4 regions of the Blastococcus sp. SYSU DS1024 genome follow, and region 1 is predicted to be linked to each of the others. Evidence: riboswitches for the same ligand, from Rfam matches in the RefSeq annotation. Region 1 holds a riboswitch; each other region holds the start of a gene.
What was found. Region 1 has a riboswitch for cyclic di-AMP ahead of ACI79S_RS02390 (C40 family peptidase). Riboswitches for the same ligand answer to the same signal wherever they lie in the genome.

Region 1 (7,611 bases):
GACGACGTCCGCGCCGGCGTCGCCGAGCACCTGCACCTCGACGTGCCGGGCGTCCTCGACCAGCTCCTCGGCCAGCAGCGCCTCGGCGCCGAACGCGACGCGGGCCTCGCCGGACACCGCGGCGACGGCGGCCGCGACGTCGTCACCCCGGCGCAGGACGCGGGTGGCCCGCCCGCCCCCGCCGAACCGCGCCTTGAGCATCACCGCGCCGGCCGCGCCGAGCAGGTCGGCGACCTCCTGCGGGGTGGCGGCGTCGCCGGTGCCGCGCGGGACCGGCACGCCGGCGGACTCGGCGGCCGCGCGGGCGAGCACCTTGTCGCCGAGCGTCTCCAGGACGCCGGCGCCGGGGCCCACCACGGCCGGCGCCTCGCTGCCGGCGCACGCCCGGGGCAGCGCCGGGCTCTCGGAGAGGAAGCCGTAGCCGGGGTGGATCAGCGTGCAGCCGGTGTCCACGGCCGCCCGCACGACCGCGGCGGCGTCGAGGTAGGCGGCCGGGCCGCTGCCGGGGAGGAGGTGGACCTCGTCGGCGGCGGCGAGGTGCGGGGCGTGCGGCTCGTCGGCGGCGGCGACGGCGACCGAGGTCATCCCCTCGGCGGCGGCGGCGCGGGCGATGCGGACGGCGATCTCGCCACGGTTGGCGATCAGCAGGCGGGCCACCCGGCGATGCTCGCACGCGTCCCGGACGGCGCTGTGGCCCCGGTCACCACGGTCGGGCACACCGCCCCGTGCGCGGCTCGGCGGCCAACCCGCCACAGGTACCCCGGGGACAGTCACTCTCTGCCCAGCCGGGCTGGGCAGAGCGCTAGGCGGATCGGGACATGTCCTGCGCACGCTCCCTCTCTGCCCAGCGGGTGTGGGCAGAGAGTGACTGTCCACAGATGGGCACCAGGGCTCGCTCCCGGCCGGCTGCAGCGCACACGCTCGGCGGGTGCCCGACGACCATGTTCCAGGGGAGTTCGACCTGTGCGGCCTGCTCCGGCGGATCCGCCGCCGCGCCGAGCTGTCGCAACGGGAGCTGGCGGCCCGGCTCGGCGTCTCCAAGTCCACCGTCGCCGCCGTGGAGTCGGGAACCACCGGCATGGACGCCCGGCTGGTCGCCGCCGCCGCGCGCCTGGGCGGACTCCGGCTCGGTCTGCTCGACGACGAAGGCCGACCGGTCGCAGGCATGGCCGCCGGCACCGTCCGCGACGGGGCCGGTCGGCGATTTCCCGCCCACCTCGACACGATGCTGAGCGAGGAGCGTGCGTGGCGGTGGGAGCACCAGCCTCGGCTCCGGCAGCCGACGTACACCTTCGACCGCCGCCGGCCCGAGGAGGACGCCGCCGACCGCACCCGCGATCGCCCTGACGACCACCTCGTCCCTCAGCCCGGCGATGCGCCGGAGGAGCGCGCGGCAGCGCGACGAGCGGCCGCCGCGCGACGTCGGTGGGAGGAAGTGCAACGCCGGCGGGAGGAGCTGCGGCGACGCGTCGCGGCCGGCGAGGTCGAGGCGTGCGACGACGGCTGGGCGTGCACCTGCCCACCGGAGTGCGACGAGATGGACGGCGGGGAGGGCCAGCCCGTCCACGCCGCAAACTGCCCGTGCGGCTGCGACATCAGCTGACCGCGGCTACGGAACGCTGCGTGGACGAGCACGGAGGGTCCAGCAACGCCGTCGGCCGGAGAAGTAAGAGGTTGATGACAGTGGGTCACGAGGTGCCGAGGCGGCCCGCCCGCGGCCGGCGGATAGCCCGTGGTCGGCTCGCGAGTCGCGGACCGCAGCCGTCCGCCCGGACGCCGTTCCGCGGCCGGATCCACGCGTGTCGGCCGCTTTGTGACCTCTCCGTGACCGACCTAGCGTCGTCGCGGTCCGGACGGGCTCCCCGTCGTCGCCGCTCCCGGTGACACCCGCCCGGCACCGCCGAACCGGGCATCGGATCCGACCGCTGCCCGGACCGGGGACCCACCGCAGCACTGGGGTGAAGCGCGGCCGCGAGCCGGTCGTGCCGGGCGAGTTCCCCGCCCGAACCCGTCAGCTAACCCGGTAGGCGGTCGATGGAGAACAGGAGAACCGTCGTCCATGACGACCACTCGCACGTCCACCACCCGCCGCTCCGTCCGCGGTGCGGCGCTCGCCCTCTTCACCGGAGCGGGCATCGCCCTCACCCCGTTCACCGCCGCCGCCTCCACCGGTGACGGTGGCACGACGGGGACGGGCACCGTCGTCACCACCTCCGTCGTCGCGCCCACGCACGCCGCACAGCTCGCCGTCGACACGGCCCTGGCCCAGCAGGGCAAGCCCTACGTCTGGGGCGGCACCGGCCCCGGCGGCTACGACTGCTCCGGCCTGACCTGGTCGGCCTACCAGGCGGCCGGCGTGGAGCTGCCGCGCACGTCGCGGGCGCAGTCGACCGCGGGGGTCTACGTGGACCGGGCCCACCTGCAGCCCGGCGACCTGATCTTCTTCTACGACCCGGTCGGCCACGTCGGCATGTACATCGGCGACGGGCTGATGGTGCACTCCTCCACCTTCGGCAACCCGGTGTCGGTCGTGCCGGTGGACTCGATGTGGGGCTACAACACCGCGCGCCGCGTCGTCTGATCCGGCGCTCTCCCCGGTGCCCCGGCCGCGTCGGCCGGGGCATCGGGGCGCTCACACCAGGCGCAGCGTCGCCCGCTTGAGCCGCACGATCAGCCGCATCCCGCCGGACTCCGCCAGCTCCTGCTGCCGTGCGCGCAGCTGCTCACCGAGCTGCTCGAGCCGCGCCTCCCCCAGGGCGTGCGCCTGGGGGAACATCCGCTGCTCCTCCTCCATCGTGTGGTGGCGCAGCGTCTTCTCCAGCATGCGCACCTCGGGGACGAACTCGGGGTCGTCGGGTGCCGTGCGCATGACGGTGGCCAGCTGGTCGTCGATCTGCCGGTGCTCGGCGTGGGCGAGGGAGAGCAGCGGCGAGACGTCGCGGACCGCGGGGTAGAACAGCTCGTCCTCGATCTGGGTGTGGATCTCCAGCTCGCGCAGCAGGCGGTCGCGCAGCTCCTCCCGCCGCCCGGTCTGCTCGTCGGTCGTCTCCGCCAGGTCGCGCAGCAGCCCGCGCAGCACGTCGTGGTGGGCGGTCAGGACCTCGTCGGCCTTCATCGGGATGCCTCCTGGATCGCGGTGACGGCGGTGGGCGTGCGCCAGTCGGCGCGGCGGCGCACCTCGACCCGGCCGTCGCGGACGCGCGTGTCGAAGCAGGGCAGCGGTGCGGTCGAGGGGCCTTGTGCGGGCTCACCGGTGGCCAGGTCGAACCGCGACCCGTGCCATGGGCAGACCAGCTCGCCGCGGTGCAACCAGCCCTCGCCGAGCGGCCCGGCCTGGTGGGGGCAGCGGCCACCGACGGCGTGCACGGCACCGTCGGTGGCGACGAGCACGACGGGCATGCCGTCGACGTCCACCGGCACCGGCTCGCCCTCGGGCAGTTCGGCCAGGGCCGCGGCGTCGACGAAGCGCCGCGGTTCGTAGCTGCGGACGGCGTGGTCGGTGCCCATCCCGTGCCGGTAGGCGAGCGCGCCGCCGAGCCAGCCGCTGGCGACGGTGACCGCGTAGCCCGCGGCGGCGGTGACGCGGGCGCGGGCGGCCCGGCCGCGGGCCCGGTCGGCCAGCGACCAGGTGTAGAGCGCGAGGGCCGTGCTGTTCAGCCCGGCGTGCACCAGCCCGACGCGGCGGGCCTGGTCGTGGGCGTGCTGCCAGTCGGTGAACCCGGTGGCCGCCGAGGCGACCGCGCCGGCGACGCCGACCCGCACCGCGGTGCGGGCCGCCGGCCCCGAGCCCGGCCCACCGCGGCCCGTGGCGTCGAGGGCGTCGAGCACGAGGGCCGCCGTCCACGACCCGATCGGCACGGTGACCAGGGCGGGGTGCAGGGGGTGGCCGAGCCAGACACCGTGCAGCAGGTCCTGCAGGGGTCGGGCGTAGCGCCCGGCGAGCAGGAAGGTCAGCGAGATGCCGTGCTCCACCGGGTAGCTCGGCGCGTCGAGGACCTCCCAGCGCTCGACCGCCCTCAGGGTCCGCTCGAACATCCCCCGCACGATCCGTCGACGCATTCCTGGCGTCTGCCCAGGTGGGGGTCGGTGAAACCGGGTACCGACCGGCTCGTGCGCCAGGCCGCGGCGTCGTAGCGTCCGGTCCCATGGCGACGCGAGCGTTCCGGACGGTGCTGGAGGGCGGCTCCTACTTCGAGGGGCCGCGGTGGCGCGACGGGCAGTGGTGGGTCTCGGACTTCTACCGGCGCACCGTCAGCCGGGTCGCGCCCGGTGGCGCGGAGACCGTCGTCCTCGAGGTGAAGAACCAGCCCTCGGGGCTGGGCTGGCTGCCCGACGGCTCGCTGCTCGTCGTGTCCATGAAGGACCACCGGCTGCTCCGGGTCGCCGACGGCGAGGTGTCCACGCACGCCGACCTCTCCGCGGTCTGCGGCGGGCACCTCAACGACATGGTGGTCGACACCGCCGGCCGGGCGTTCGTCGGCGACTTCGGCTTCGACCTCATGGGTGGTGGCGCGCCCGCCCCGGCGTCGCTCAAGCGGGTCGACCCGGACGGCACGGTGACCGTCGTCGCCGAGGACCTGCGCTTCCCGAACGGCTCGGTCATCACCCCGGACGGGACGCTCGTCGTGGGCGAGACGTGGGGCAACCGCTTCACCGCCTTCGACATCGCCGCCGACGGCTCGCTGGGCGGCCGGCGGGTGTGGGCGGAGCTGGGTCCGCTGCCGGTGGGCGGCTCGGTGGAGGAGCTGATCGGGCAGGTCGTGGTCGCCCCCGACGGCTGCACGCTCGACGCCGAGGGCCACGTCTGGGTCGCCGACGGGCTGAACGGCCGGGTCGTCCGGGTGGCGGCCGGTGGCGCGATCGTCGAGGAGATCGCCGCGCCGGACGGCATGGGCGTCTACGCCTGCGCCCTGGGCGGGGACGACGGCCGCACGCTGCTGCTGTGCTGCGCGCCGGACTTCTACGAGCACACGCGGGCACCGGTGCGCGAGGCGGTGCTGGTGTCGACGCAGGTCGCCGTCCCGCACGCCGGCCTGCCGTGACCTCGCCACGATCAGGTGAGCTGATCATCGAGCGTCCTCCCTCACGGCAGACGGTGAGGAAGGACGCGCTGCGGTGAGGGAGGACGGCGCTGGTGAGCCAGGACGACCCAGCGCCGCGGCTCACCAGCCCGACGGTGTCCCGCGTCTGGTCGCGCCGTCGACCGCCGGCCCCGTGCCCTCGAAGAGCTCGACCCGGCCGCGGCCGAGGACCTTCGCGTCGTAGAGGGCGCGGTCGGCGCTGCGCATGAGCTGGGACGCGCTCTCGCCGAACGAGTAGCCGGCCACCCCGCAGGAGAGCGAGATGTCGGGGTGCAGCGCGCAGACCCGCCGCACGAGGGCGAGCGCCGCCGTGGCGCGGACGCCGGGCAGCAGCAGCGAGAACTCGTCGCCCCCGTGCCGGGCGAGCACCGCCCCGGGCGGGAGCTGCGCCCGCCAGACGTCGGCGACCCGGCACAGCACGCGGTCCCCGGCCTCGTGGCCGAAGGTGTCGTTGACCGACTTGAAGTGGTCGACGTCGAGCAGCGCCGCCGACAGCGGCTCACGCGTGCGACCGGCCTCCGACAGCAGCTCGTCGAGCGCCTCGTCGAAGCCGCGCCGGTTGCGCAGCCCGGTCAGCGGGTCGCGGCTGGCGCCCGAGGCGCGGATGACCAGCCGGCGGATGACCACGCCGAGGCCGACGAGCACGACGTCCAGGCCCAACGCGGTGGCCAGCGGCACACCCCAGGAGACCTGCAGGGACGCGGTGACGGCGGCTACCGCGAGAGCCTGGTGCGCCCACGCCTGGCGCCCGGTGAAGAACAGGTGCGCATCGACGACGACGAAGCTGATGAGCGTGGCGGCGGCCAGCGCGGTGACCGGGTCGGGACTGGCCACCACGGCCGTGGCGATCAGGACGTTCGCGGCACCCACCGCCACGTCGAAGACCCTGCGCGGCCACCGGGCGCCCCACCGGGCGACGACGCCGGCCGCGGCCAGCCCGGTGAGCGAGAGCGCGAGCAGGACCGAGCGGCGGGCACCCGGCTGCGCCCCGGCGGCGATGAGCAACCCGGCGGCGCCGCCGAAGCCGTAGAAGATGGCCAGCGTCTGCGCCATGACGCGCAGCGTCGCCACCTCGGGCGCTCGTGACCGGCTCACCTGGAGAACGTCGACCGGTCCGCCCCCGACCTTGAGACCCCCGCGAGGTGACGCCCCTCGCACCGACCGGGTGCCGGCTCACCCGTCCGGACGTCGGCGGCGTTCACAGGGAACCGCCCTACGATGACGGTTCGACGCCGACCTGAGGAGCACCGCCTCATGGCCCCCGTCCCGCCGCACTCCCGCACCACCCGCTGGCTCCGCCGCCGGCCCACCGAGCCGCTGCCGCAGCAGGAGCCCGCCCGGCGTCCCCGCTTCGACCGCCCGCCGCCGGCGGGCAACGACTGGTACGGCGCCCCGCCGCCGACCGGTGGCCCGTCACCGTACGAGCAGCCGCCGTACGGGGAACCTCAGTACGGGCAGCCTCCGTACGGGCAGCCGCCGTACGGGCAGCCGGCGCGCCCGTGGCCCGGGGACGAGCCGCGGCGGGCCTACCCGACGGCCCGACCCCAGGGCCCGTTCCCGCCCGCCGCACCCGAGCGCCCGCTCCCCCCGCCCCGCGGTCGCCGGGGGCTCCGGGACCGCGCCCCGCGGCGTCGCCGGGGGACGTTCCGCCGCGTCGTCCGGGTACTGGCCGTGGTCGGCGTCGTCCAGGCGCTGGTCGTGCTCTCGCTGCGCTGGGTGGACCCGCCGACGACGGCCTTCATGCTGGCCAACCCCGACGGCGCGATCCAGCAGTCGGTGCCGGTCGAGCACGTCTCCCGGAACTTCCTCGCGGCGGTCATCGCGCACGAGGACGCGCAGCTCCCCTACCGCTCGGGGGCCTTCGAGTGGGAGGCGCTGTGGAGCCGGGCGACGGCCCACCTCGCCGGCGACGAGGACCCCTCGGGCTCCACGATCCCGCAGCAGATGGCCAAGAACCTGTTCCTCAACCAGGAGCTCAGCGCCTGGCGCAAGGCGGTCGAGGCCGGCCTGGCCGTCGAGCTGGCCGCGTTCGTCGACGACCGCCGGATGCTCGAGCTGTACGTCAACTACGCCCAGTTCGGGCCGACGGTCTACGGCGTCTGCGCGGCCGGCTGGTACTACTTCGACTCCCCGCCGGCGGAGCTGTCGGCCGCGGAGGCCGTGCAGCTGGTCGGCCTGCTCCCCTCCCCCGGGCACGTGCAGCGGGCGGCCGGCGGCGGCATGGACTTCCAGGTGGACGACGGCTTGGGCTGGCTGTCCCGCTCGCACGTGGTGAACGCCCAGAACCGGGTGCCCGCCCACCTCGAGCGGCTCGGCTTCCAGCCCGTCGAGGACGCCGGCGTCGAGGGGCTGGCCTCGGACCAGGAGCCCTCGTCCGACGACTGCTCGACACCTCCGCAGGAGGTCACCGACCTGATCGCCGCCGAGGGCACCGGCTGACCCGGCAGCGTCCGCTTCTTCTGCACCCTGTGCCTGCGGGCAGTGTCCCCCTCGCCTGCTGACCGGGCCGCCTTCCGCTGATAGGCGTGCG
Region 2 (7,611 bases), on a different contig from region 1:
CTGCCGAGCCCGACACCCCGCAGCCCCCCGACGGCGCGCTGCCGAGCCGGACCGACGACGGGCGATGGACGGCCGCCTTCGTCATGGCGCCGTTCAACACCCGCATCGTGCGGCGAAGCAACGCGCTCCAGGGCTGGGCGTACGGGCGCGACCTGCGCTACGGCGAGGTCATGGGGGTGGGGCGCGGGCCGTTCGGTGCCGTGGCAGCGGCCGGTGTCTCCGCCGGGCTGGTCGCCACCGTGTCCGCCATGAGCCTGGCGCCCACCCGCGCGCTGCTGGACCGGGTGCTGCCCGCGCCGGGCAGCGGGCCGAGCGAGTCCGTCCGGCGGAAGGGCTGGTTCCGGATGGTGGTCGACGCCACCACCGAGGGCGGCCGCCGCTACCGCGCGACCGCGGCGGGCAGTGGCGACCCGGGCTACGCCGCCACCGCCGTCATGCTCGGCGAGGCGGCGCTGGCGCTCGCCCTCGACGGGGAGCGGCTGCCCGACCGGGCCGGTTCGCTGACGCCGGCGACGGCGCTGGGGGAGGTGCTCGTGGAGCGGCTGCGCGCGGCGGGGCACACCTACGAGGTGACCGAGGTCTGACCGTGCTGCCGGCGCGACCGCGAGCCGGCATCGCTAGGGTTGACCGACATGCCGACCAGCTCAGCGGGACAGCGCGCCGGGACGATCCGTGACCTGGGTCTGCCGACGCGGGCCGTCAGCGCGCTGACCCGGGCGGGGATCACCGACGTCGAGGCGCTCGCCGCGCTCACCCGGAGGGAGCTCGGCGCCGTCGCCGGCCTCGGACCGGGCCTGGTCGCGGCGATCCGCGCCGTCGTCCCGGAGCCGCCGGCCGAGCTGCCGGGCGCCGGCGCGGCGGTGGGCAGCCGGCCGACCGGTGGGCGGCCGGGCGGTGACGAGCCGTCCGAGGACGACGGTCCGGTGGCGCCGGCCATCCCGTCGTTCGACTCGCTCCGGGGCCCGCGACGCCGGTCGGCGGTCGACCTGCTCCTCACCGAGGCCCAGGCGCCGGCCCCGCCGGTCGACGAGGCCCGGGGGCCGGCCGCCGACCGGCCGTCACCCGGCCGGGCCGGGGCGGGTGCCACCGTCCGCCCGCCCGACTACGCCGACCTGCTGCGGCTGGGCGTGCACGTGGCCCGGGCCGTCCTCGGTGCCCCGGCGCGCTGCCTGCACCGGTTGCTCGGCCGGGGCGGCCCGTCCGCCCGGTAGGGCCGACCGCACGTGCAGCGGGTCCTGCTCCGCCGCCGGGAGTCCGCGGTGGAGATCACCGAGCTCGCCGACGACGGGTCGACGGGGTCGGTCACTCGCGTCCCGGCCGGGGGACTGCCCGCCGTCGTGGCGCAGCGGGAGGCCGCTGCCGCACCCGTCCGCTGGGTGTGGGACGACACCACCCGCTGGTACCCCGCGCTGCTGGCGGCGGGGGTCCGCGTCGAGCGCTGCACCGACCTGCGGCTCGGGCACGCGATCCTGCGACGGTCCCCGTTCGCGGCCCAGGAGCTGCTCACGGGGGACGACACCCACGGGTGGGACGCGCTGCAGCCCGGCCCGCCGCCGGAGTCCGCCCTCTTCCCGCTGGCCGACCCGGCCGACCTGCTCGACCCGGTGGCCGAGCAGCGGCGCCAGCAGGCGGCCCTGGCCGCCTCCCCGCACGGCGACCGGCTCGCGCTGCTGCTCGCGGCGGAGTCCGCCGGCGCCCTGGTGGCCGCCGAGATGACGCACACCGGCCTGCCGTGGCGGGCGGACGTGCACGAGCGCCTGCTCACCGACCTGCTCGGCCCGCGCCCGGGAAGCGGTGGGCGCCCCGCGGTGCTCGAGCGGCTGCTGGGCGAGATCCGCGCGGCGCTGGGCACCCCGTCGCTCAACCCCGATTCGCCGGCCGAGCTGCTGCGGGCCCTCCAGCAGGCCGGTCTCCCGGTGGCCGACACCCGCTCGTGGACCCTCGAGCAGCTCGACCACCCGTGCGTCCCCCCGCTGCTCGAGTACAAGAAGCTGATGCGGCTGCTCACGGCGAACGGCTGGAGCTGGCTGGAGACCTGGGTGCAGGCGGGGCGGTTCCGCTCGGCCTTCCTGCCGGGCGGGGTGGTCACGGGTCGGTGGGCGTCCCACGGCGGGGGTGCGCTCTCGGTGCCCACGCTCATCCGCCCCGCGGCGGTCGCGGACGACGGCTGGCGGTTCGTCGTCGCCGACGTGGCCCAGCTGGAGCCCCGGGTGCTCGCCGGGATGAGCGCGGACACCGCGATGGCCGAGGCGGCGCGGGCCTCGGACCTCTACGCGGGCATGGTCGCCGGTGGTGCAGTGGCGACCCGGACGGAGGCGAAGCTGGGCATCCTCGGCGCCATGTACGGCGGCACGCGCGGGGAGAGCGGTCGCATGATGCCCCGGCTCGCCCGCCGCTACCCGCGCGCCATCGGCCTGGTCGAGGAGTCCGCCCGGGCCGGCGAGCGCGGCGAGGTGGTGCACACCCTGCTGGGCCGGGGGTCGCCGTCGCCCACCGGGGCGTGGGCGCAGCGGGCGGACGGGCTCGGCGAGGCCGCGGATCAGGCCGGGTCCCGGGAGGACCGCGACCGCGCCCGCCGCGCCTGGGGCCGGTTCACCCGCAACTTCGTCGTCCAGGGCACCGGAGCGGAGTGGGCGATGTGCTGGCTGGCCGACCTCCGCAACCGGCTCTGGCGGCTGGGCGGCGACGGGCCGCTGGAGACCCGGGCGCACCTGGCCTTCTTCCTGCACGACGAGGTCGTCGTGCACACCCCCGAGCACCTGGCCGACGCCGTGGCCGAGGCGGTGCGCGCCGCGGCCACCACGGCCGGGCGGCTGCTGTTCGGCGCCTTCCCGGTGGACTTCCCGCTCGACGTCGCCGTCGTCCGGTCCTGGGCCGACGCGGGCTGAACGGCCCGCCCTACACCACCGAAGGGGCCGGCGAGCTGCCGCGACACGCGTCACGATCTGCGGAAGTGGCCGCTTCCGCATTGTCACGACTGCATAACGACGGTTACCGTGGCGGAGCCCGACCGATCGTTCTCTCCCCATCCGGGGAGGTCTGCCGGGCGCCGCCGAGTTGCCCTTCGGGGTGAGCCGGGGACCCACCGAAGTTCTGGGGTGAATCGCGCGCCGGGCACGTCCTGGTGCGGGTAGGGCAACTTCTGAGCCCGAATCCGTCAGCTAACCCGGTAGGCGGCACGACGGAAGAAACGGAGAGCCGCCGCATGGCGCGCCCCTGCACTGCCGCACCACCACGCGCCCGCCGGCACCGCCGCCTCCAGGGGCGTCCCCGGACCTGACCGCACGCGCACCCGGCGTCCCGCCGGTCGCCCACCGCCACCGATGAACCGCACCGGCCGAGCCGCCGGTGCCCGGTGGCCCCGCGACCCGGCGCCGGTCCGCAGCCCGCATCCCTCGCGGTCCGCCTCGCCCGGCCGACCCCGCCGCACCCCCGGAGCACCCGCACCCATGGATCCCCGCACCACCACCTCGGGCCGTCGTGGCCCGCTCGCCCTCCGCCGTCGCCCGCCCTCGGGCCTCCGCCGTCCCGCGCTCTACCTCGGGGTGGCCGCCGCCGGCGCCCTCCTGGTCAACACCCTCGTCGGCGTGGACCCGGGCGCCCAGGCCGAGGCCGGCACCCCGCAGTCGGTGAGCGTCGCCCAGGAGCTGGGGCTGACCTCGCGTTCCGGGCCGGTCGACGTCGCCGAGGACCTCGCCCCGTTGCAGGACCTGGCGGCCAGCCGCAGCAGCCGCGAGGCCGAGCAGATCGCGGCCCAGGAGGCCCAGGCCGCGGCCGACCAGGCCGAGCTCGACCGGCAGCAGGCCGAGGCGGAGGCCGCCGCCCGCGCCGAGGCCGAGGCGGCCGAGGCGAAGGCGGCGGAGGAGGCCGCGGCCGCGGAGCAGGCGGCCGCAGCGCCCGCCGCGGCGACGCCCACGCAGCAGCAGGCCCGGGCCGCCGCGACCGCCGCCGCCTCCGTGGCGGCGACGGCGGTCGCCCGGATCTCCAACACCGCCGGCAGCGTCAAGCCGCAGGTCCAGACCGCGGCGGACGCCGTGATCAGCAACGTCCCCGGCGCCGCGGGGATCACCCTCGGCGGCACCCGGGCCAGCGCCGCCGACCCGGGCGGGCACCCCTCGGGCCTCGCGCTGGACTACATGGTGATGTCCGACGCCGCCCTCGGGGACGCGATCGTCGCCTACCACCGCGCCCACTGGGCCGAGCTGGGCGTGGACTACCTGATCTGGCAGCAGCGGATGCTCTCGTCCGCGGGCGGGTCGTGGCAGGCCATGGAGAACCGGGGCAGCGCGACGGCCAACCACTTCGACCACGTGCACGTGAACTACAACTGACCACGCCGTCCCGCGGCGGTTCCTAGGTGAGCCGGCGGACCACGGACAGCGGCAGCACCCGCATGGCCAGCCCGAGCGGCACCCAGGGCCACGCGGGCACGTAGGCCGTGGTCCGCCGGGCCTCGATGGCGGCCACCATGGCGCGGACGCCGGTCGGGGTGTCCACCATGAACCGGGTCCGCTGCTGCACGTGCTGGTTCATCTCCGACCGGATGTAGCCCGGGTAGATCACCGACACGTCCAGGCCGGGGACCCGCTCCGCCCGCAGCCCCTCGGCGAGGGACGCGACCCCGGCCTTGGTGGCGGCGTAGGTGGTCATCGACCGGCGCATGCCGCGCAGCGCCGACATCGAGGAGATCAGCACGAGGTGACCGCGGCCCTGGCGGCGGAAGATCTCCAGCGCCGCCTCCGACTGCGCCAGCGCGCCGACGAAGTTCGTCATCGCGGTCTCGCGGTTGGCGTCGGCCCGTCCGGTGCCCAGGGGGGCGCCCTTGCCCAGGCCGGCGTTCACCACCACCCGGTCGATCGCCCCGAACGCCGCGGCGAACGCGGCGAAGACCCTGGGCACGGCGTCGGCGTCGGTGACGTCGAGCGCCGCGGTCTCCACCCGCCGGCCGGTGGCCGACCGGATCTCCGCGGCGAGGGCGTCCAGCCGATCGGTGCGCCGGGCGCAGAGCGCCAGGTCGTGGCCGCGGGCGGCGAACTGCCGGGCCATCTCCTCGCCGAGGCCGGAACTCGCGCCGGTGATGAGGACGACGCCGGTGCTCATGGGTGCTCCTGTCGATCGGTGCGGCGAGCCCCTGCGGCCGGCCGGCACGCACGGTACGAGAGCCCCGCAGGGGGAGCGTGACCGGCACCGCCGGCGCCCGGTGGCACCCACCGGGTTCCACCTCGTGGGCTCCATCGGGGTTCAGCGGGCCTCCGGACGGGCACACCGGGAGGACGCACGAGCACGGGACGCGCGGGCGCGACCACGCGGCACCGACACGAGGGGATTCGGGAGTGACGACGGCCGGAACCAGTCGACGGTGCCTGGACGGCCGCTACCAGCTGCAGGAACTCATCGCCGTCGGCGGGATGGGCGAGGTGTGGCGGGCGCGCGACCTGCAGCTCCACCGGTCCGTGGCGGTCAAGGTGCTGCGCAGCGAGTACGCCGACGACCCGGTGTTCGTGGCCCGCTTCCGCTCCGAGGCCCGGCACGCGGCGGCGCTGAGCCACCCCAACATCGCCGCGGTCCTCGACTACGGGGAGACCACCGCCGAGGACACCGGCGAGCGGCTCGCCTACCTGGTGATGGAGCTCGTGGAGGGCCCCCCGCTGTCGGCCCGGCTGGCCGAGGTGGGGTCGCTGGACACCGCCGCCGCGCTCTCGCTGCTGCGGCAGGCGGCGGCCGGGCTGGCCGAGGCCCATCGCGCCGGCGTGGTCCACCGTGACGTCAAGCCGGCCAACATCCTGCTCGGCCCGGACGGCACGGTGAAGCTGACCGACTTCGGGATCTCGTGGTCGGCGGGGAGCGCGCCGATCACGGGCACCGGGCAGGTCGTCGGCACCGCTCAGTACATGTCGCCCGAGCAGGCGCGGGGTGAGCACGTCAGCCCTGCCAGCGACGTCTACGCCCTCGGCCTGGTCGGCTACGAGTCCCTGACCGGCCACGCGGCCTTCGACGGCGACAACCCGGTCACGGTCGCGCTCAAACAGGTGCAGGAGCACCCCGAACCTCTCCCCGCCGCGCTGCCGTCCGGCGTGCGCGCCCTGATCGACGCCGCCCTGGTCAAGGACCCGGCGCAGCGCCCGCGGGACGGCGGCGCCTTCCTGTCGGCCGTCGAGGAGGCGATCCTCCGACCGGCGGGGACGGCGCCGCGTCGAAGGCCGCTGGTCACGCGCCCGGTGCGGGCGGCGCGCCCGTCGTCCCGGGGCACCCGGGCGGCGCCGGGGCGGGCCGGCCGTCGCCCGGCCCTGGCCGTCGCGACGCCGCTGGCGGCGTTCCTCCTGCTCGGGGGCGGCGCCCTGTGGGTCATCCCGGATCCGGACGCGGGCGCCGGCCGGTCCGCCGGCGCCGTCTCGACCCCGTCGGCAGCCGCGGGTGTCGTGCTGGCCGTCGAGGAGTACCTCGGCCGCCCGGCCGCCGAGGTGGCCGCGGAGCTCGGCGCGCTGGGGCTGACGGTGCGGCAGGAGGAGGACGTGACGGCGGAGCAGGCCCCGGGGACGGTGACCCGCCTCGAGCCGGCCGCCGGCATGCTGCTCCCCGGTGACCAGGTGCGTCTCGGCGTCGCGGTCCGGCCAGGTGTGACGGAGCCGGAGCTGCCGCCGTCGACCGGTGGGGGCGCCATCCCGGTGGGGCGCCCCGAGCCCGTGGCGCCCGCCCCGGAGGTGACGGTCGCCGAGGAACCGGTGCGGAGCGCCCCGGCATCCCGCGGCCCGGCAGAGGAGAGCACGGGTCCGGCGAGGGGCGCGACGTCACCAGGCGGGGACGCCCCCGAGCCGAGCACCCCGCCGCGGAACGGAGAGGTCATCGCCGGGCCGAGCACACCGCCCGAGGGTGGCGGCGGCACGACCGAGCCGACCAGCCCGCCGGAGGGTGACGGCGGCACGACCGAGCCGACCAGCCCGCCGGAGGGTGACGGCGGCACGACCGAGCCGACCAGCCCGCCGGAGGGTGACGGCGGCACGACCGAGCCGACCACTCCGCCGGAGGGTGACGGCGGCACGACCGAGCCGACCACTCCGCCGGAGGACGACGGCGACGACGGTGAGCAGACCGCCGCCCCGGAGGAGGACGACGAGGACGCCGGTGAGCAGACCGCCGCCCCGGAGGACGACGACGACGCCGGTGAGCAGACCGACGCTCCGGAGGAGGACGACGACGCGCCGGAGCGGGACGACGACGAGGTGGCGCCCGCCGCCCGCATCTGACCCGGCGTCGCCCGGCACCGACCGGGCAGCCGGCCGTCAGAGCAGCCGGTCGAGGTCGTCCGGCCCGGGACCGGTGCCGCCGGAGTCGCGCAGGGGAGAGGTGTCGGGGACGTCGTCCTCGGGGGGCTCGGGGGCCACCGGCCCCTCGGCGTACAGGGTGTCCGGGTCCCGGGGGTCCATCTCTCGTGGCACGGATCGCGACTACCCGGTGCGGCCGGGACGAACCCGCCGCGAGCGGTGCCGGGGCTCAGGTCCTGCGGCTCAGGTCCCGCAGAAGGTGCGGTAGGCGCCGAAGTCCTGCGGGGCGGGCGCGGCGTAGCGCTCCAGTCCCGGGCGCTCGTCGAAGGGGGCGGTCACCACGGACAGG
Region 3 (7,611 bases), on a different contig from region 1:
CAGTGGCGGAGCAGGGCTCCCGCGACAAGTTTGCACGATGGTCCCCCCATCGCGCCAGCCCGGCTGCGACTCCTGGGACGAAAGTGACGGCCGCGCTCGCCCGCCCGCCGGAGCACGGCCTTGTCGCTGGTCAGCGGCCAATACCATCTGTCACTGGCGGCGTCTACCTGCGTCAGCGATTTCACAGCTCCGCCCGACCGGCCGGAACCGTACCGGTCCCGGAGTGCTCGGAACCGGAGCGACGGCAACCGAGTGCGTCGTCACGCAGTGTAGTCGCGGACCCGGGGGCGCCGCCGCCCACCGTCCCCTTCGACCAGCGCGTCCTCCCCGCAGAAAACCACGTTGCGTAACCCACAGGCCACGCGGCGTGGACGGATCCGCGTCAGGCGTCCAGCACGCCCACCCGGTCGCCGCCGGTGCTCTTCGCCCGGTACATGGCGACGTCGGCCCGGTGCATCAGGTCCTCGACGTCGTCGCCCGGCTCGATCTCGGCCAGGCCCACGCTGGCGGTGACCTGGAACCGTGCGCCGGTGAGGGCCACGGCCGTCCGCAGCCGCTCGGCGAGCAGGGCCGCGGAGAACCCCGCGGTCACGTCGGCGAGCACCGCGAACTCGTCCCCGCCCAGGCGGGCCACGGTGTCGATCTCGCGCACGGCGGCCCCCAGCGCCGAGCCGACCGCGTTGAGCAGGGCGTCGCCGGCCGCGTGCCCCTCGGCATCGTTGACGGCCTTGAAGCCGTCCAGATCCACCAGGCAGACCACCGACTGGTGACCCCATGCCGCGGCCTCCACCGCGCGGGACACCCGCTCGAGGAACAGCCGCCGGTTGGGGATGCCGGTGAGCGGATCGGTGGAGGCGAGCATCTCCTGCGCGCGGATCAGCAGCATCTGCCGGTCGTAGGCGGCCCAGGAGTTCGCCGAGGACATCGCGCAGACGATGGTGAAGACACCCAGGACGGCGAGGAAGAACATGCCGTTGGTGGTCGTCCCCGGCAGCTCGATGAAGAACAGGTACGCCGCGGTCATGACGGTGCCCATGGCGACGACACCGGCCGGTGAGTACGCCACCGCCGTGAACGTCAGGGTGAGGAACAGCAGCGCGTCCAACGGGCTGGTGGACCCGCCGTCGAGGCGGGTGGCGACGACGACCACGACGATGGTGGCCAGCGTCCACCCGTAGAACAGGGTGGGTCCGCGCCAGTCGCGCATCATGGCGCGCAGCGGGAGCAACAGGGTCGCCGGAACGACCAGCGCCACCCCTGCGACGAGCAGCGCCAGGGCGAGGCGCGATGCGGCGGGTCCGTCGGCGAGCGCCGCGTAGCCGATGACGGCGAGCGCCGTGAGCTCGGTGACCAGCACGCCGATCCGGACGTGCCGGATCCAGAAGGCGACGCGGGCGTCGTCCCCGGCCAGAGGCCGGTACAGGCCGGACCGCAGGCGGACGAGGACGCCTGGCGGGGCCGGGCGCGACCGTCGCCCGGAGGCGTGGACGCTGCCCGCTCGGCGGTCGTGCGCCGGTGTCTCGCTCACAGAGGAGCGATCGGTCGGCGCCCTCCGCAGCTTGACGGCGCGCTCCCCCGTGCGGGTGACCGGTGCCACGGTGGTCCGTGCCTGCCGCGCGCGGCCTCCGGGTAGGGCTCCCCCCGTGGGTGGACACCAGGGCATGGCGGACGCGGGCCGCGACGCGGTCGCGGGGATGGTGCTGGACGCGTGGGACGCCTTCCTCGCGCAGGCGGAGTCGGTGGACCTCGACCGCCGGTCCCGGCTGCCCGGGTGGCGGGCACACGAGATCTGCGTGCACCTGGGCTGCTGGGACGACCACACCGCGCTGCCCGACCTCATCGCCTCCGCCCGGACCGGCGGCTCCGGCACGCCTCCCGACCCGGACGCGGTGAACGCGCGGGTGACCGCCGCTCACCGCGGCGCCTCCCGCGCCGAGGTGCTGGCCGCCCTGCGCCGCAACCGCGAGGCGACCGCCCGCTACCTGGCCGACGAGCCGGTGGAGCTCGACACCGCACCAGCGGTCTCGGTCGTCGGCCGGCTGCCGCTGCTCAGCGTCGTCCTCGGGCAGGCCTACGAGCTCGCCGTCCACGGGCTGGACCTGGTGTCCTGCGGTGCGCCGCCGCCGCACGCCCCGGTGCTGCAGTCGGGGCTCGCGGCGCTGACCGACGTGACCGGTGCGCTGGCCGCCTCCTCCGGCATCGCGGGCCGCGTCAGCCTCGTGACACCCGACGGCGGCTGGGGGTTCACCGCGGACGGCGACGGGTGGCAGGTGCGCCGGGTACCGGCCGGGGTCGTCGAGGGCCCGGCCGTCGAGGCCGCCGCCGACCTCCTGCTCGACGCCGCGGCCGGCCGGGTCAACCCGGTACCGGCGGTCGCCCGTCGCCGGCTCGCGGTGCACGACGTGGCGGGGCTCCTCCAGCTGGCGCCCATCGTGCAGCAGGTGCCGGGCATCCCGGGCGGACCGATCCTCCAGCTGGCCGCCCGTACCGTCGGCGGGGCCGGCGGGATGCTGGGGCGGCTCTTCGGCCGGGGTTAGCCCGCTCCCCCGAGCCAGGAGACGAGCACGCCGGTGGACGCGCCGGCACCCACCTGGAGCACCGTGCTGGGCACCAGCCCGACGGCGGTGGCCGCGAGGAAGTGCCCGAACCGGACCCCGGCCAGGCCCGCCCCGTAGCTGACCACCACGAACGGCGCCACCGGGACCAGCCGGCCGCCGAGCACCCACAGGAAGCCGCGTCCGGCGACCAGCCGATCGGCGCGGCGGAGCCGTGGGCCGGCGAGCCGCTCGGCGGCCGGGCGGCCCAGCGTGCGGCTCAGCCCGAAGGCGGCAGCCGCCCCCAGCAGGCCGCCGGAGAGCGCGACCGCCAGGCCCGGACCGAACCCGAGGACCGCGCCGGCCAGCGCCGACAGGACCGAGCGCGGGACGGGCGCCAGCAGCGCCACCGCCAGCGCTACGACCAGCAGCACCCAGACCTCCGCGCCGCCGCCGTCGAGCAGGGTGCGCAGCTGCTCCCCGGACGGCAGGTCGAGCCGCACGGCCACGACACCGCCGGCGACCAGGAGCGCTCCCAGGACGGCGGCACGCAGCCGGATCGAGGCACCCGCCGTCCGCCCGGTCCGGTTTCCCGGAACGAGCGCACCGGCAGGCTCAGCCGCAGCTGCCGCCGAGGGTGATGCCACGCTGCGCCAGCCACGGCACCGGGTTGGAGCGGTTGGCGTACAGGCCGCCGTAGTGCACCTCGAAGTGCAGGTGCGGGCCGGTGGACTGCCCCCGGTTGCCCACCTCGGCGATCTGCTGCCCACCGCTGACGACCTGGCCCGGCGAGACGAAGAACTGGTTCACGTGGCCGTAGACGGTGATGGCCCCGTCGTGGTGCTGGATGGCGACGGCGAGACCGAAGCCGCTGGCCGGGCCGGCCTGCAGCACGACCCCGGGCTCCGGCGTGAAGATCGGGGTGCCGATCGGTGCGGCGATGTCCACGCCGAGGTGCTGGGTGCCCCACCGGCTGCCGTAGCAGGAGGTGACCCGCCCCTGGGTGAGCTGGCCGGCACCCCCGGTCACCGGAGCCGCGACGGCCGCCTGCTCGGTGGCCTGCTGCTCGGACCAGGCGGCGACGGGATCGGCCGTGCCGCGGAGGCTGAGCATGCGGATCTCCGCCTCGCGCAGCTGCTCGTCCAGCGCCGCCTTCTCGGCGGTGAGCGCGTCGAAGTCGGCCTGCGCGGCGGCGAGGAGGGCGTCGACCTCCGCCTGCATGCCCTGCGCCTTGCGCGCGGCGGCATCCCGCTCGGCGACGGCGGTCTTCGCCTCCTGGTCGAGCCGGGCCTCGCGGGCCTCGGCCACCCGCAGGTCCTCGAGCACCTGCGCGCGGTCCTCGCCGAGGAGGTCGAGCGTCGCGGCCTGCTGGAGGAGCTCCCCCGGGCCTTCGGCGTGCAGGACCATCTCCAACTGCTTCATCGACTGGTCGCTGCCCATGTAGGCCTCCCGGCCGATGGCGGCGACCTCGCCCTGGGTGCTCGCCACGGCCTCCCGGACGGCGGCGAGCTCGGCGGCGATGGCGTCGGCGTGCTCGCGGGCGCGGTCGAGCTCGGCCTGCGCGGCGAGCACGGCGCCGCTGGCCTCCTCCGCCCGCAGGGTCAGCTGCTGCAGGCGCTCCTCGGCGTCGCGGACGCGCTGCTCGATGCCGGCGACCTCCGCCTCGACGCGGTCGTGCTCGCTGCGCGCGTCGCCGGGCGCGGCCGCCGCGGTCGGCGTCCCGAGCACGGCGAGCGCCAGCAGCGCGGTGGCGGCGGTGGCCGCCAGACGGGTGCGGCGGAGGGTCCGGCGCGCGGGCGCGGCCGGGACGTGGTTGCGCAGGTGGTGCGAGGTCGCCAAGGCGACGGTCTCCGTTCCTCGATCCGCCTACCAGGTCAGCTGACGGGTTCGGGCCGGAACATGCCCTACCTGTCTGCCCGTGGTGGCGCAGACGGGATTCACCCCAGAAAACGTGGGTCCCCGGTCCCCGCGGCGGTGAGGCCGCAGAGTTCGGCGGGGCCCGCCCGAGCCCCCGGGTTTCGGGAGCGGGATCGGGTGGGCCGCGAGAGACGGTACAAGCGGATCGCCCGAATGTCACAGGGGGGTAACGGACCTTGTCGGTTCGTCCCACCGACCCCAGGGCGTGACTGCGGCGCCGCGGCGCCGTCTGGCAGGCTGGCGGGTCCGGGGCGGTAGCTCAGCTGGTCAGAGCATGGGACTCATAATCCCTGGGTCGTGGGTTCGAGCCCCACCCGCCCCACCACTTCCGGGCCGCGGCGTCCTGCCCGGCGCTCGCGCCGCGCTGCCCGCGTGAGCAAGGACACCGCTCCGGTCGGGCGTGGGCACGGAGCGCACGTCGGCGCCGGTGGCGCGCCACTCCGGTGCCGCGGCCGGCCCTGCCCCGGGCCGGAGGTGCGGCAGCAGGTCCACGACGAGAGCGACCGGCGCGCCTCTGCACCGCCGCCTTCCCGACGTGTCGTAATCGAGCAGTGACACAACGTGCAACCGCCGTCGCCATGAACACGCGCAACCTGGCCGTCCTGGCGGCGCTGACCCTGATCGGCGGCGCCGGACTCACCGCTGCCGTCCTGGAGGCCCCTCGGCCCGTCACGTCGCAGACCCAGGCCGCCGCCGTGCTGCTCGCCCCGGCCGATCTCACCGGCAAGGCCGTCGATCAGCGGGCTTCGCTGGACTGGTCGGGGGTGTCCGGGGCGCGCGACTACCTCGTCATCGACGTCACCTCCAGCGCCGCCGGTCGCATCGTGGGCTCCACCAGCGCCACCGCCTGGACGTCGCCGCGCCTGCCGCTGTCCACCCCGAGGTACGCCTTCGTGGTCGTGCCGCGGGACCACGCCAAGGTGCAGGGTGAGCGGACGGAGCCGGTGCAGATCTACCCCGGCGGCCAGCCGGCCGAGCCGACCACCCCGGCCGAGGCGGCCCCGACGCCCCCTCCGTCCGAGCCCGCCACGACCAGCGAGCCGCCGACGCCTGCCACGGAGCCCACCACGCCCCCGACGACGCCGACGACCCCGCTCGCGACGGACCCTGCGCCCGAGCTGCCCACCGTCCAGCCCACGAGGGTCTGGGGCTACGACGCCACGACGCTGGCACCCGCTCCCTGGCCGGAGATCCACGCCCTCCGGCCGGACCAGTACGGCACCACCACGGCCAACCCGTACCCCGGTTCCGAGCGCACCGCCTTCTTCACCGTGCAACCCGGCGACACCGGCTGGAACGGTACGCAGGGCACCCTGCGCTCCGAGGTCCGCGACTCGATCGCCGACTCCGGCGACGTCCGGCCCGGCGACGAGCAGTGGTGGGCCTGGTCCACGTTCTTCCCGGCCGACTTCGACTGGGACGAGCGCGGCCAGTTCCTGATCTACACCCAGTGGCACCAGACGGTGAACTCCGGCAACCCCAACGTGCACTTCTGGTCGGACGTGGACGAGAACCTCATGGTCGACGTCCGCGGTGGCACGGGAGGCCGCATCGCCGGCGACGCGCAGTACGTCCGGACGTTCAACCTCGGCACCATCGACAAGGGCGCCTGGAACGACCACACGGTCCGCTTCATCTGGTCCCCCGACCCGGCGAAGGGCCTCATCGAGGTCTGGCACCAGGGCGAGAAGGTCCTCTCCGAACAGGTCGCCAACCTGTACGAGGGGCAGTCGGTGTACATCAAGCAGGGCATCTACTCGGCGGCCGGGACGTCCCGGACGCACTACCTCCAGCACGCCCCGATCGGCTTCGGCCCGACGCGCGAGTCCGTCGCGTCGCTGAACGCGATGGACTGATCCGCCCTGCTCGCCGGCTCGACGAGCCCGACCGTCATGGGCGGCGTACCGCCCGGAGCTGCCCGGGCGGCGGCTAGGTCACCGCCTCCGCCACCAGGTCGGCGAGCGCCCGGGCGCCGGCCTCCGTCGGGTGGACCCCGTCCCGGGTCAGGTCGCGGTCGCCCAGCACGCCGGCGAAGTCCACCAGCTCGACGCCCGTCTCCTCCGCCAGCCGGCGGACGGCGGCGTTGAGCGCCGTGGCGTCCGTGCCCGTCCACGGCTGCACCGTCGCCAGCAGCACGGTGCCCGCGACCTCCTGCCCGAGCCGGACCGCCCGGCGCAGGCTCGCCACCGTCTCCCTCGTCGGCACCCCGAGGCGGAGGTCGTTCGTGCCGGCCTGGACGACCAGGACGTCCACCCGCGGCTCGTCGGCCTCCAGACGCTCCAGGACGTCCGCCGCCGTCTCGCCGGCCACGGCCGCGTTCGCGCCGTCGGTGAACTCGTCGGAGCAGACGAGGTAGGAGTACCAGGAGCGACCGCCGTGGAAGCCGAACCGGGGCTCGCTGTCCGCGCGGCTGATCGAGTCCCCGTAGACCGCCAGCGACCGGTTCCCGTCGTCACCCACCCACGTGACGCACTCCGCGTGCACGGCGCCCCGGGCGAAGGCCCGCGTCGGGCTGCCCGGGATCAGGACCGACAGGCCCAGGGCGAGCACCACGATCCCGCCGGTGATCGCGATCGTGCGCCGCCGCGACATGCCGCAGGACGCTATCGGACCGCGCACCCCGTCAGCCCGCGACGAGCAACCACAGCGGCACGGTCACGAGCGCGGCCGTCGTCGCCAGGGAGACGTGCGCGGAGACGAACCCGCCGTTGCCGCCCATGCGCGCGGTCAGCACGTAGGACGCCGTGGCGGGCGGCACGACCGCGAACGCGAGGACGACGGCCCGCTGGTCGCCGTCGATGCCCAGGAGCGCCACGAGGCCCAGCGCCGCGGCGGGCACCGCGAGCAGCTTGACCGCCGCCAGGTAGCCGGAGAGCGCCCACTCCCGGCGGGCCAGCTCACCGATCCGGAGCGCCGCGCCCACCGTCAGCAGCCCCATCGGCACGGCCGCGGCGGCGATCCGGCCGAGCGTGGCGTCGACCGGCTCCGGCAGCACCAGGCCGGCGGCGTTCCCGGCGAGCCCGGCGACGGTCGCCACGATCAGCGGGTTGCGCACGACGGCCCCGAGCACGCCGAGGAGCGCGCCGCGTCCGCTCGCCGCGGCGGTGCCTCCCGCGAGGGCCATCACCGCGAGGACGTTGACCGCGGGGACGGTGACGCC
Region 4 (7,611 bases), on a different contig from region 1:
CCGCCGTCGCTCCGGATCCACCTGCCGGGTCAGCCCGGTCAGCTCCTCGAGAGTGGTGACGCCGAGGGGGCCGAGCCGCTCGAAGAGGCCGTGCAGCACGTCCACCGTGGCCCGCGCGTCGTCCAGGGCCCGGTGCGTGGGCGAGGTCGTGGCGGAGAAGTACGGGGCAAGAGTGGCGAGCTTGCAGTTGGGCACCTCGTCCCGGCTGAGCAGCCGCCGGGCGAGCACGGCGGTGTCGACGGACGCCACCGTGGGCCACACCAGGCCGTTCTCGACGCACGCCGCCTTGAGGAACCCGAGGTCGAACGGGGCGTTGTGGGCGACGAGGACGGCGCCGCGGGCGAACTCGAGGAAGGTCGGGAGCACGGCGCCGATCCGCGGGGCCGTGGCGACCATCGTCGAGGTGATCCCGGTCAGCACGCTGATGTAGGGCGGGATCTCGTGGCCGGGGTCGACGAGGGTCTGGAACTCGCCGAGCACCTGCCCGCCGCGGACGCGCACGGCCCCGATCTCGGTGATGGCGCTGTCCTTCGGGGACCCGCCGGTGGTCTCCAGGTCCACGACGACGAACGTCACCTGCGCCAGCGGTGTCCCGACCTCCTCGATGGAGACCTGCTGGGGGTGCAGCGGTGCGGGGGAGGGTGCCACGGAGCGGACGCTAGGTCGGGGGGGTGACACTCCCGGGGACGCGCGCCGGGGCCGGTCGCGCACCGGCCTCCCCTGACCGGGGGGTCCGGGGCTGCCTGCACCGGGCGGAACCTGGCGTTCCGGCCCCGATCGGGACACCATGCCTGCCAGTGGCCATCGCGTCCGGTGCGACCGGCCCGCACGCAGAGGTGGTCGGTGATGCCCGCGCGCTCCAGGTGGCGCCCGCCCGCCCGGGCCCGGCGATGCGCGGTGGCCGCGGCGCTGGCGGCGTGCCTGGCGGTGCTGCTGCCCGCCGGGCCGGTGGCCGCCGCGCCCAGCGACCAGCCGGGTGGCACCTCCGGCGTGCTGGACAGCCGCGACCTGGACCGGCTGCAACGGCGGGCCGCCGAGGTGCAGGAGGACCTCCGGGCGCGCCAGGGGCAGGTCGTCGCCGCGCGCGAGGCGCTGGCCGAGGCGCAGCGGTCGGTGGACGAGGCGAGGGCGGTGCTCGAGGACGCCCGGGGCGTGCTGGCCGGGCACCAGCGCGAGGTCGCCGGTTACGCCGCTGCGGTCTACCGGGACGGTGGCGCCCTCACCCCCCTGACGCTCCTGCTCACCGGTGGCGACCCGGGGGAGGTCCTCGCCGGCATGGGCTTCCTCGACGCCGTCGACGCGCACCTCGCCCACCTCATCGGCGTCGCGGAGAGCCACCGGCGCAGCGCCCTGGACCAGCAGCAGCGCGCCCAGGCCGCGCTCGGCGTGGCCCAGGAGCGGGCGGACGAGGTGGCCGCGCGGGTGGCCGCGCTGGAGGCGGCCGCCGATGCGGTGACCACGGAGCTCCACGACACGCTGGCCGTCGTCGACCGGCAGCTGGCGGCGCTCCAGGGGGAGCAGGTGTCGGTGAACGAGCAGACGGCGGCCAGCTGGCGGGCCTACGTCGACCAGCTCCGGACCGCCGGCCTCGGCGACGTGCCCGCCGCCGCGCTGCGGGAACCCGAGCGCAGCCTCCCCGACCGCCTCGCTCCGGTGGCCGCAGCCGCGGGTGGCGCGCAGCGCGGGGTGGCCCAGCTGCCCGGGCGGCCGAGCTCGCTCCTGGTCCTGCCCGCCGAGACCCTGACCGCCGTCAGCGGCGCGATGGAGGCCCTGGGGCAGCCGTACGCGCCCGGGACGGCGGGGCCGGAGTCCTGGGACTGCGGGTCACTGGTCCAGGTGGCCTACGGCCGGGCCGGTGTCCAGCTGCCCGCGACGCAGGAGGAGCTGTTCGCGAGCGCCGTATCCGTGGCCCCCGCCGACGTCCTCCCCGGTGACCTGGTCTTCCTGGGCTCGCCGGAGGCGGGCCTCGGGCACGTGGGCATCGCCCTGGACCCGCGGACCATGCTGACCGCCGACGCCCGGGCCGGCGCGGTCGTGGTGCGGACGCTGCCGGGCGACCAGGTGCTGGCGATCGGCCGCCCGGTCCTCGGCCAGCGGCCCCCCGTCGCCGTCCCGGCGCCGGCCGCGGGGACGCTGCGGACCGAGTGCGGCAACACCGTCTACCCACCCAGCTACGACGGCGCCCGCGCGTGGGGCGGCTACCCGAACGGCCTCATCCCGCCCAGCGCGATGTGCCCGCTCGGCGTCGGCGGGCACGCGCTGCGCTGCGATGCGGCCGCCGCCTACCGGGCCATGTCGGCGGCCTACGCGACCGCCTTCGGGAGCCCGCTGTGCCTCACCGACTCCTACCGGACCTACGCCGGCCAGGTGCGGCTGTACGGGGAGAAGCCGGCCCTGGCCGCGGTGCCCGGCACCAGCAACCACGGCTGGGGCCTGGCGGTGGACCTGTGCGGCGGCGTCCAGACGTTCGGCACCCGGCAGTACGCCTGGATGGTGGCCAACGCCGGGCGCTTCGGCTTCCTGCACCCCACGTGGGCCGACCCGGGCAACGGGCGCGAGGAGCCGTGGCACTGGGAGTACGCGGGCAGCTGACCCGGCGCGGGCCGACGGTGGCCCGGCGGAAATGTCGGTGGCCCTTCCTACCGTGCGCAGCAACTCACGGAGGAGAAGAAGCGATGCTCATCGATTGCGACACCTGCACCGCCCGGGGGACCGGTTGCGCCGACTGCGTCGTGACCGTGCTGCTGGGGGCCCCGCCCGGGTGGCAGGGGGTCGACCCGGTCGTCGTGCCGATGACCGGGCGGCCGCGTGGCGGGCCGGCCACGGCCGCCGAGGACGTCGTCGTCCCGCCGCCGGGCGTGGTGGTGGAGTTCGACGAGGTGGAACGCCGCGCCGTGCGCGCGCTGGCCGAGGGCGGCCTGGTTCCCCCGCTGCGGCATCCCGACGGGCACGGCGGGGAGCGGTCGGGACGGCGTACCGGTTGATCCCCGCCCGCCCGTGGCGAGGGACGGGTGTACACCCGATCGGGTGAATGCCCAGGTAGACGCGCCATCGCGGGGCACGTGGCCGTCGCACACGTCTCACCTGTTCCCGTTTGTCACAGGCGCATCACGGTCGTAGGGTTCCCTCCGTTCGGCCGGGTGGTCGTCATCCATCGATGGATGGCCTCGACCGGACACCGCCTAATCACCGCGTGGCGTGCACCACTGGCGCCCGAGGTGTACCGGGGACCCACCGCACTCTGGGGTGAGTTCTCCCGCCGTCGGCTCGCCGGTGCGCGGGGGATAGGGCCAGTCTTCCCAGCCCGAACCCGTCAGCTAACTCGGTCGGCGGTTGCAGCGGAAGAAACGGAGAGCCGCCGCACGTGGCGACCCCTCACGCACTACTGACGCACGCCCCCGAACAACTCCACACCGCCGGCCGGTGCAGCTCTGCCAGCGCCCGCCGCTTCGGACCGCTCCGTTCGGGGCTCCTGGTCAGCGCCGTCGCGGCCCTGACCGTCACCGTCCTCCCGGGTACCGCGTCGGCGGTTCCCGGCACCGCCGACGAGGTCGCCGCCCAGGTGGCCGAGGCCAGCCACGAGCTGGAGGTCGTCTCCGAGCAGCTCAACGAGGCGCGCGTCGTCCTCGAGGGCCACCAGCGCGACGCGCAGGCCGCGAGCGAGGCGGTCGCGGAGGCGGAGGCCCGGCTCGGTTCCCTCGACGGGCACATGCGCCGGCTGGCCCGCAGCGTCTACACGGGCAGCGGCATGTCGCAGCTCGACGTCCTGCTGACCAGCAACTCGGCCGACCAGCTGGTCGACCAGCTGGGCACCCTCGACGTCATCGCCGGGCACACCAGCGAGGTGCTCACCGAGGTGTCGCGGGCGGCCGAGGACGCGGAGCAGGCCCGCGACGCCGCCGAGAAGGCCGCGGCGGACGCCCGGCGGGCGGTGGAGCGGATCGCCGGCCAGCAGGAGGAGCTCGAGGCGAAGATCGCCGACTACCAGCGCCGGTACGAGGCGCTCACCGCGCCGCAGCAGGCGCAGGTGGCACAGGCCCACGGTGGCGCCGGTCTCCCGGCGCCCACCGGCAGCGTCATCGCGCCGAGCACGGCCGCCCAGGTGGCGGTGAACACCGCGCTCGCCCAGCTCGGCGACCCGTACGTGTGGGGTGCCGGCGGGCCGAACGCCTTCGACTGCTCGGGGCTGACGTCGTACGCCTACGCCGCGGCCGGGGTGACGCTCCCGCACTCCAGCCGGTCGCAGAGCCAGATGGGTAGGCCCGTCTCCCGCGGCGAGCTGCAGCCGGGCGACCTGCTGTTCTTCTACAGCCCGGTGAGCCACGTGGGCATGTACATCGGCAACGGCCAGATGGTGCACGCCTCCACGTCCGGCCAGCCGGTGAAGGTGGCGAGCGTGGACTCGATGGGGAGCTACAACAGCGCCCGTCGCATCGCCGGCTGACAGCTCCGGGAGCATCGCAGCGAGGGACGAGCGAGGAGCGGACCGGGGCGCGGAGGCCGGCTGGTGACATCGCCGGCTGACAGCTCCGGGAGCATCGCAGCGAGGGACGAGCGAGGAGCGGACCGGGGCGCGGAGGCCGGCTGGTGACATCGCCGGCTGACGGTTCCAGGCTGGTGACCGAGGGCCGGTGATCCCGACAGGGATCGCCGGCCCTCGGCGGTCCTGGGCGGTCCGGTGACCGAGGGCGCCGTCCGACGACCTCGGGCAGGCCCGGGGGAGCGTCCTGGCGCGATCTTCGCGTGCGCCCGGAGCCCCCTGGTCGAGCAGCAGGATGCCGACGAGGGCGGCCAGCACCGGATGGGTGCTCGTGAAGACGCCGAGGAAGCGCGGGGGCACGAACCGCAGGGTGGTGCGGTCGGCGGCGCAGGGGACGACCGACGACAGCCCCCCGGCGGCGACGGCACAAGTGGTCGCTGGAGGGGCCGGGGAGGACCAGGCCGGATTCGCACGTCGCGGTCGTCGACGCGGGGCCTTCACCGGCGCCGCTGACCTGCTGGGCACCTCCCAGGCGTCGGTGTCGCGCGCGGTGGCCGGGTTCGAACGGGAGCCCGGTGCCCGCGTGCCGCGGCCCGGGGGAGGAGCGGAGCCGGCGGGGAGGGCGCGGGGAGCCGCCCGCCTAGGATCGGCGGGGTGAGCGTTCGCCGGGCCGCCCTGGTGGCCGCGGCCCTGCTCGGGATCGCCGTCGTCGTCGTCATCGTCGTCCGCACCCCGTGGGACGTGCTGCCCGAGCCGCCCGGAGGACGCACCGAGCCCGACCCCACCGCGGGCCTGGATCCCGCGACGATCGAGCGCGCGGAGGCCTTCGCCGCCGCCCTGCGGCCCGCGTCGCTGCTCTCCCTGGTCCTCGGGCTGGCGGTCTCGGCGGTGCTCGGGCTCACCCCGCTGGGGGCCCGCCTGATGCGTGCGGTGGGGGCGCGGTGGGGCGACCGGTGGGTCGTGCAGGTGCTGCTGGGCGTGCCGGTCCTGCTCCTCCTGGGACGCGTGGTGACCCTGCCGATCTCCGCCTACGCGGAGGCCGTGCGCACGCGCTACGGCCTGTCCACCCGTGGCTGGGGGCTCTGGCTGCGCGACGTCGCCGTCTCGCTGGCCATCAGCGCGGCGCTGACCGTCGTCGTGGTGCTGGCCTTCCTGTGGCTGGTCCGTCGCGCGCCGCGCACCTGGTGGGCCTGGGGCGGGGCGGCAGCGGCCGGCTTCGTCGTCGTCGGCTCGTTCCTCTACCCGGTGGTCATCGAGCCGGCGTTCAACACCTTCGAGCCGCTGCCGGCGGGCGAACTGCGCAGCGACCTGCTCGCCCTCGCGGAGGAGAACGGCACCCCGGTCCAGGACGTGCTGGTCTCCGACGCCTCCCGGCGGACGACGGCGTTGAACGCCTACGTCTCCGGGTTCGGCTCGACCCGGCGGATCGTCGTCTACGACACCGTCCTCGGCCGGCTGCCCGATGCGGAGATCGAGTCGATCGCGGCGCACGAGCTGGGGCACGTGGCCGCCGACGACGTCCTGACCGGCACGCTCATGGGCGCGCTGGGCGCGGGTGCGGCGACCGCGCTGCTGGGCTGGCTGCTGACCTGGACGCCCCTGCTGCGCCGCTCGGGGGCGCCGTCGGCCGGCGACCCCCGCGTGGTCCCCCTGCTGCTGTTCCTGGTCGCCGTGGGCGGCCTGCTGTCCACGCCGGTGCAGAACCTGGTGTCGCGCCAGATCGAGGCCCGCGCGGACCTGCACACCCTCGACCTCACCCGCGATCCGGAGGCATTCATCGCCATGCAGCAGCGGCTCGCCAGGGCCAACCTCAGCGATCCGGATCCGCCGGCGGCCTGGCACTGGTTCTTCGGCAGCCACCCCACGACCGCGCAGCGCATCGCGATGGCCGAGGACTGGGCGCGCCTGGAGGGGCCGTGAGCCGGACGCTGGTCGTCACGAACGACTTCCCGCCCCGGCAAGGAGGCATCCAGACGTTCGTGGCCGCGCTGCTGGAGCGGCGGCCACCGGACTCGCTGGTCGTGCTGGCGTCGGACGCACCGGGCTCGGCCGAGCACGACCGGTCGCTGCCCTATCCCGTGGTGCGCCGGCCGACCGGGATGCTCCTCCCGACGCGGGCGACCGCCCGCGCGGCGGTGGAGCTGGTGGAGCGGTACGGCTGCGACACCGCGTTCTTCGGGGCGGCCGCGCCGCTGGGGCTGCTCGCGCCGACGCTGCGCGCCGCCGGGGTCGAGCACCTGGTCGGCGCCACGCACGGGCACGAGACCGGCTGGGTCGCCCTTCCGGGCAGCCGGCAGGTGATGCAGCGGATCGCCGCCGGTCTGGACGTCCTCACCTACATCAGCGAGTACACCCGTGACCGCCTCGCCCCGCCGCTCGGGGGCCGCACCCGGCTGGCCCAGCTCTCGCCCGGGGTCGACATCGACCGGTTCGCCCCCGGCGTCGACGGCACGGCGGTGCGCGCCCGGCACGGGCTCGGTGACGCACCGGTCGTCGTCTGCGTCTCCCGCCTGGTCGCCCGCAAGGGGCAGGACGTGCTCGTGGCGGGCTGGCCGCAGGTCCTCGCCCGGCACCCCGGCGCCCGGTTGCTGCTGGTCGGCGGCGGCCCGGCCGAGGCCTCCCTCCGCCGCGCCGTCGCCCGGGCTGGGCTCCAGGACTCGGTGGTCCTGACCGGCCCGGTGGACCACGACGAGCTGCCGGCGCACTATGCCGCCGGGGACGTGTTCGCCATGCCCTGCCGCACCCGGCGCGGGGGCCTGGACGTCGAGGGCCTCGGCATGGTCTTCCTCGAGGCCGCGGCCTGCGCCCGACCGGTCGTCGCGGGCACCTCGGGCGGGGCGCCGGAGGCGGTGCGCGACGGCGTCACCGGCCACGTGGTGGACCCGCGGTCACCGGAGGCGGTGGCGGCGGCGCTGTCGGGGCTGCTCGACGACCCGGCGCGCGCCCGGGCGATGGGCCTGGCCGGTCGCGGCTGGGTCGAGCAGCGGTGGTCCTGGACGTCGATCGCCGAGACCTTCGACGAGCTCCTCACGAAGCACTGAGGCCCGCCGCGCGGGGAGCGCGGCGGGCCTCGGTGGGCAGGGGCTCAGCGGGAGTACAGGGCCTCGACGTCGGAGCCGAACTCCTTCATG

Region 2: another riboswitch for cyclic di-AMP. It lies ahead of ACI79S_RS06380 (hypothetical protein); the one in region 1 lies ahead of ACI79S_RS02390 (C40 family peptidase).
Region 3: another riboswitch for cyclic di-AMP. It lies ahead of ACI79S_RS14745 (murein hydrolase activator EnvC family protein); the one in region 1 lies ahead of ACI79S_RS02390 (C40 family peptidase).
Region 4: another riboswitch for cyclic di-AMP. It lies ahead of ACI79S_RS14410 (C40 family peptidase); the one in region 1 lies ahead of ACI79S_RS02390 (C40 family peptidase).

The regions. Positions count from the first base shown of each region.
Region 1 covers NZ_JBJHAA010000002.1:155,741-163,351, reverse strand. Annotated here, with positions in the region: gene ACI79S_RS02400 (carboxyl transferase domain-containing protein) at 1-657, opposite strand, end outside; gene ACI79S_RS02395 (helix-turn-helix domain-containing protein) at 929-1,603, shown strand; cyclic di-AMP (ydaO/yuaA leader) riboswitch at 1,889-2,045, shown strand; gene ACI79S_RS02390 (C40 family peptidase) at 2,060-2,581, shown strand; gene ACI79S_RS02385 (hemerythrin domain-containing protein) at 2,633-3,115, opposite strand; gene ACI79S_RS02380 (Rieske 2Fe-2S domain-containing protein) at 3,112-4,035, opposite strand; gene ACI79S_RS02375 (SMP-30/gluconolactonase/LRE family protein) at 4,146-5,042, shown strand; gene ACI79S_RS02370 (diguanylate cyclase domain-containing protein) at 5,163-6,176, opposite strand; gene ACI79S_RS02365 (transglycosylase domain-containing protein) at 6,336-7,520, shown strand.
Region 2 covers NZ_JBJHAA010000005.1:40,893-48,503, forward strand. Annotated here, with positions in the region: gene ACI79S_RS06365 (saccharopine dehydrogenase family protein) at 1-584, shown strand, start outside; gene ACI79S_RS06370 (DNA-directed RNA polymerase subunit alpha C-terminal domain-containing protein) at 633-1,211, shown strand; gene ACI79S_RS06375 (bifunctional 3'-5' exonuclease/DNA polymerase) at 1,224-2,888, shown strand; cyclic di-AMP (ydaO/yuaA leader) riboswitch at 3,041-3,192, shown strand; gene ACI79S_RS06380 (hypothetical protein) at 3,450-4,331, shown strand; gene ACI79S_RS06385 (SDR family oxidoreductase) at 4,354-5,100, opposite strand; gene ACI79S_RS06390 (protein kinase domain-containing protein) at 5,334-7,244, shown strand; gene ACI79S_RS06395 (hypothetical protein) at 7,281-7,436, opposite strand; gene ACI79S_RS06400 (protein adenylyltransferase SelO) at 7,506-7,611, opposite strand, start outside.
Region 3 covers NZ_JBJHAA010000016.1:19,520-27,130, reverse strand. Annotated here, with positions in the region: gene ACI79S_RS14760 (diguanylate cyclase domain-containing protein) at 383-1,528, opposite strand; gene ACI79S_RS14755 (maleylpyruvate isomerase N-terminal domain-containing protein) at 1,644-2,537, shown strand; gene ACI79S_RS14750 (TVP38/TMEM64 family protein) at 2,534-3,043, opposite strand; gene ACI79S_RS14745 (murein hydrolase activator EnvC family protein) at 3,150-4,373, opposite strand; cyclic di-AMP (ydaO/yuaA leader) riboswitch at 4,384-4,526, opposite strand; tRNA gene ACI79S_RS14740 (tRNA-Ile) at 4,700-4,776, shown strand; gene ACI79S_RS14735 (heparin lyase I family protein) at 5,030-6,307, shown strand; gene ACI79S_RS14730 (SGNH/GDSL hydrolase family protein) at 6,381-7,043, opposite strand; gene ACI79S_RS14725 (AEC family transporter) at 7,075-7,611, opposite strand, start outside.
Region 4 covers NZ_JBJHAA010000015.1:56,224-63,834, reverse strand. Annotated here, with positions in the region: gene ACI79S_RS14425 (DEDD exonuclease domain-containing protein) at 1-648, opposite strand, end outside; gene ACI79S_RS14420 (D-alanyl-D-alanine carboxypeptidase family protein) at 847-2,592, shown strand; gene ACI79S_RS14415 (hypothetical protein) at 2,676-2,984, shown strand; cyclic di-AMP (ydaO/yuaA leader) riboswitch at 3,170-3,347, shown strand; gene ACI79S_RS14410 (C40 family peptidase) at 3,365-4,444, shown strand; gene ACI79S_RS14405 (M48 family metallopeptidase) at 5,135-6,400, shown strand; gene ACI79S_RS14400 (glycosyltransferase family 4 protein) at 6,397-7,521, shown strand; gene ACI79S_RS14395 (AMP-dependent synthetase/ligase) at 7,566-7,611, opposite strand, start outside.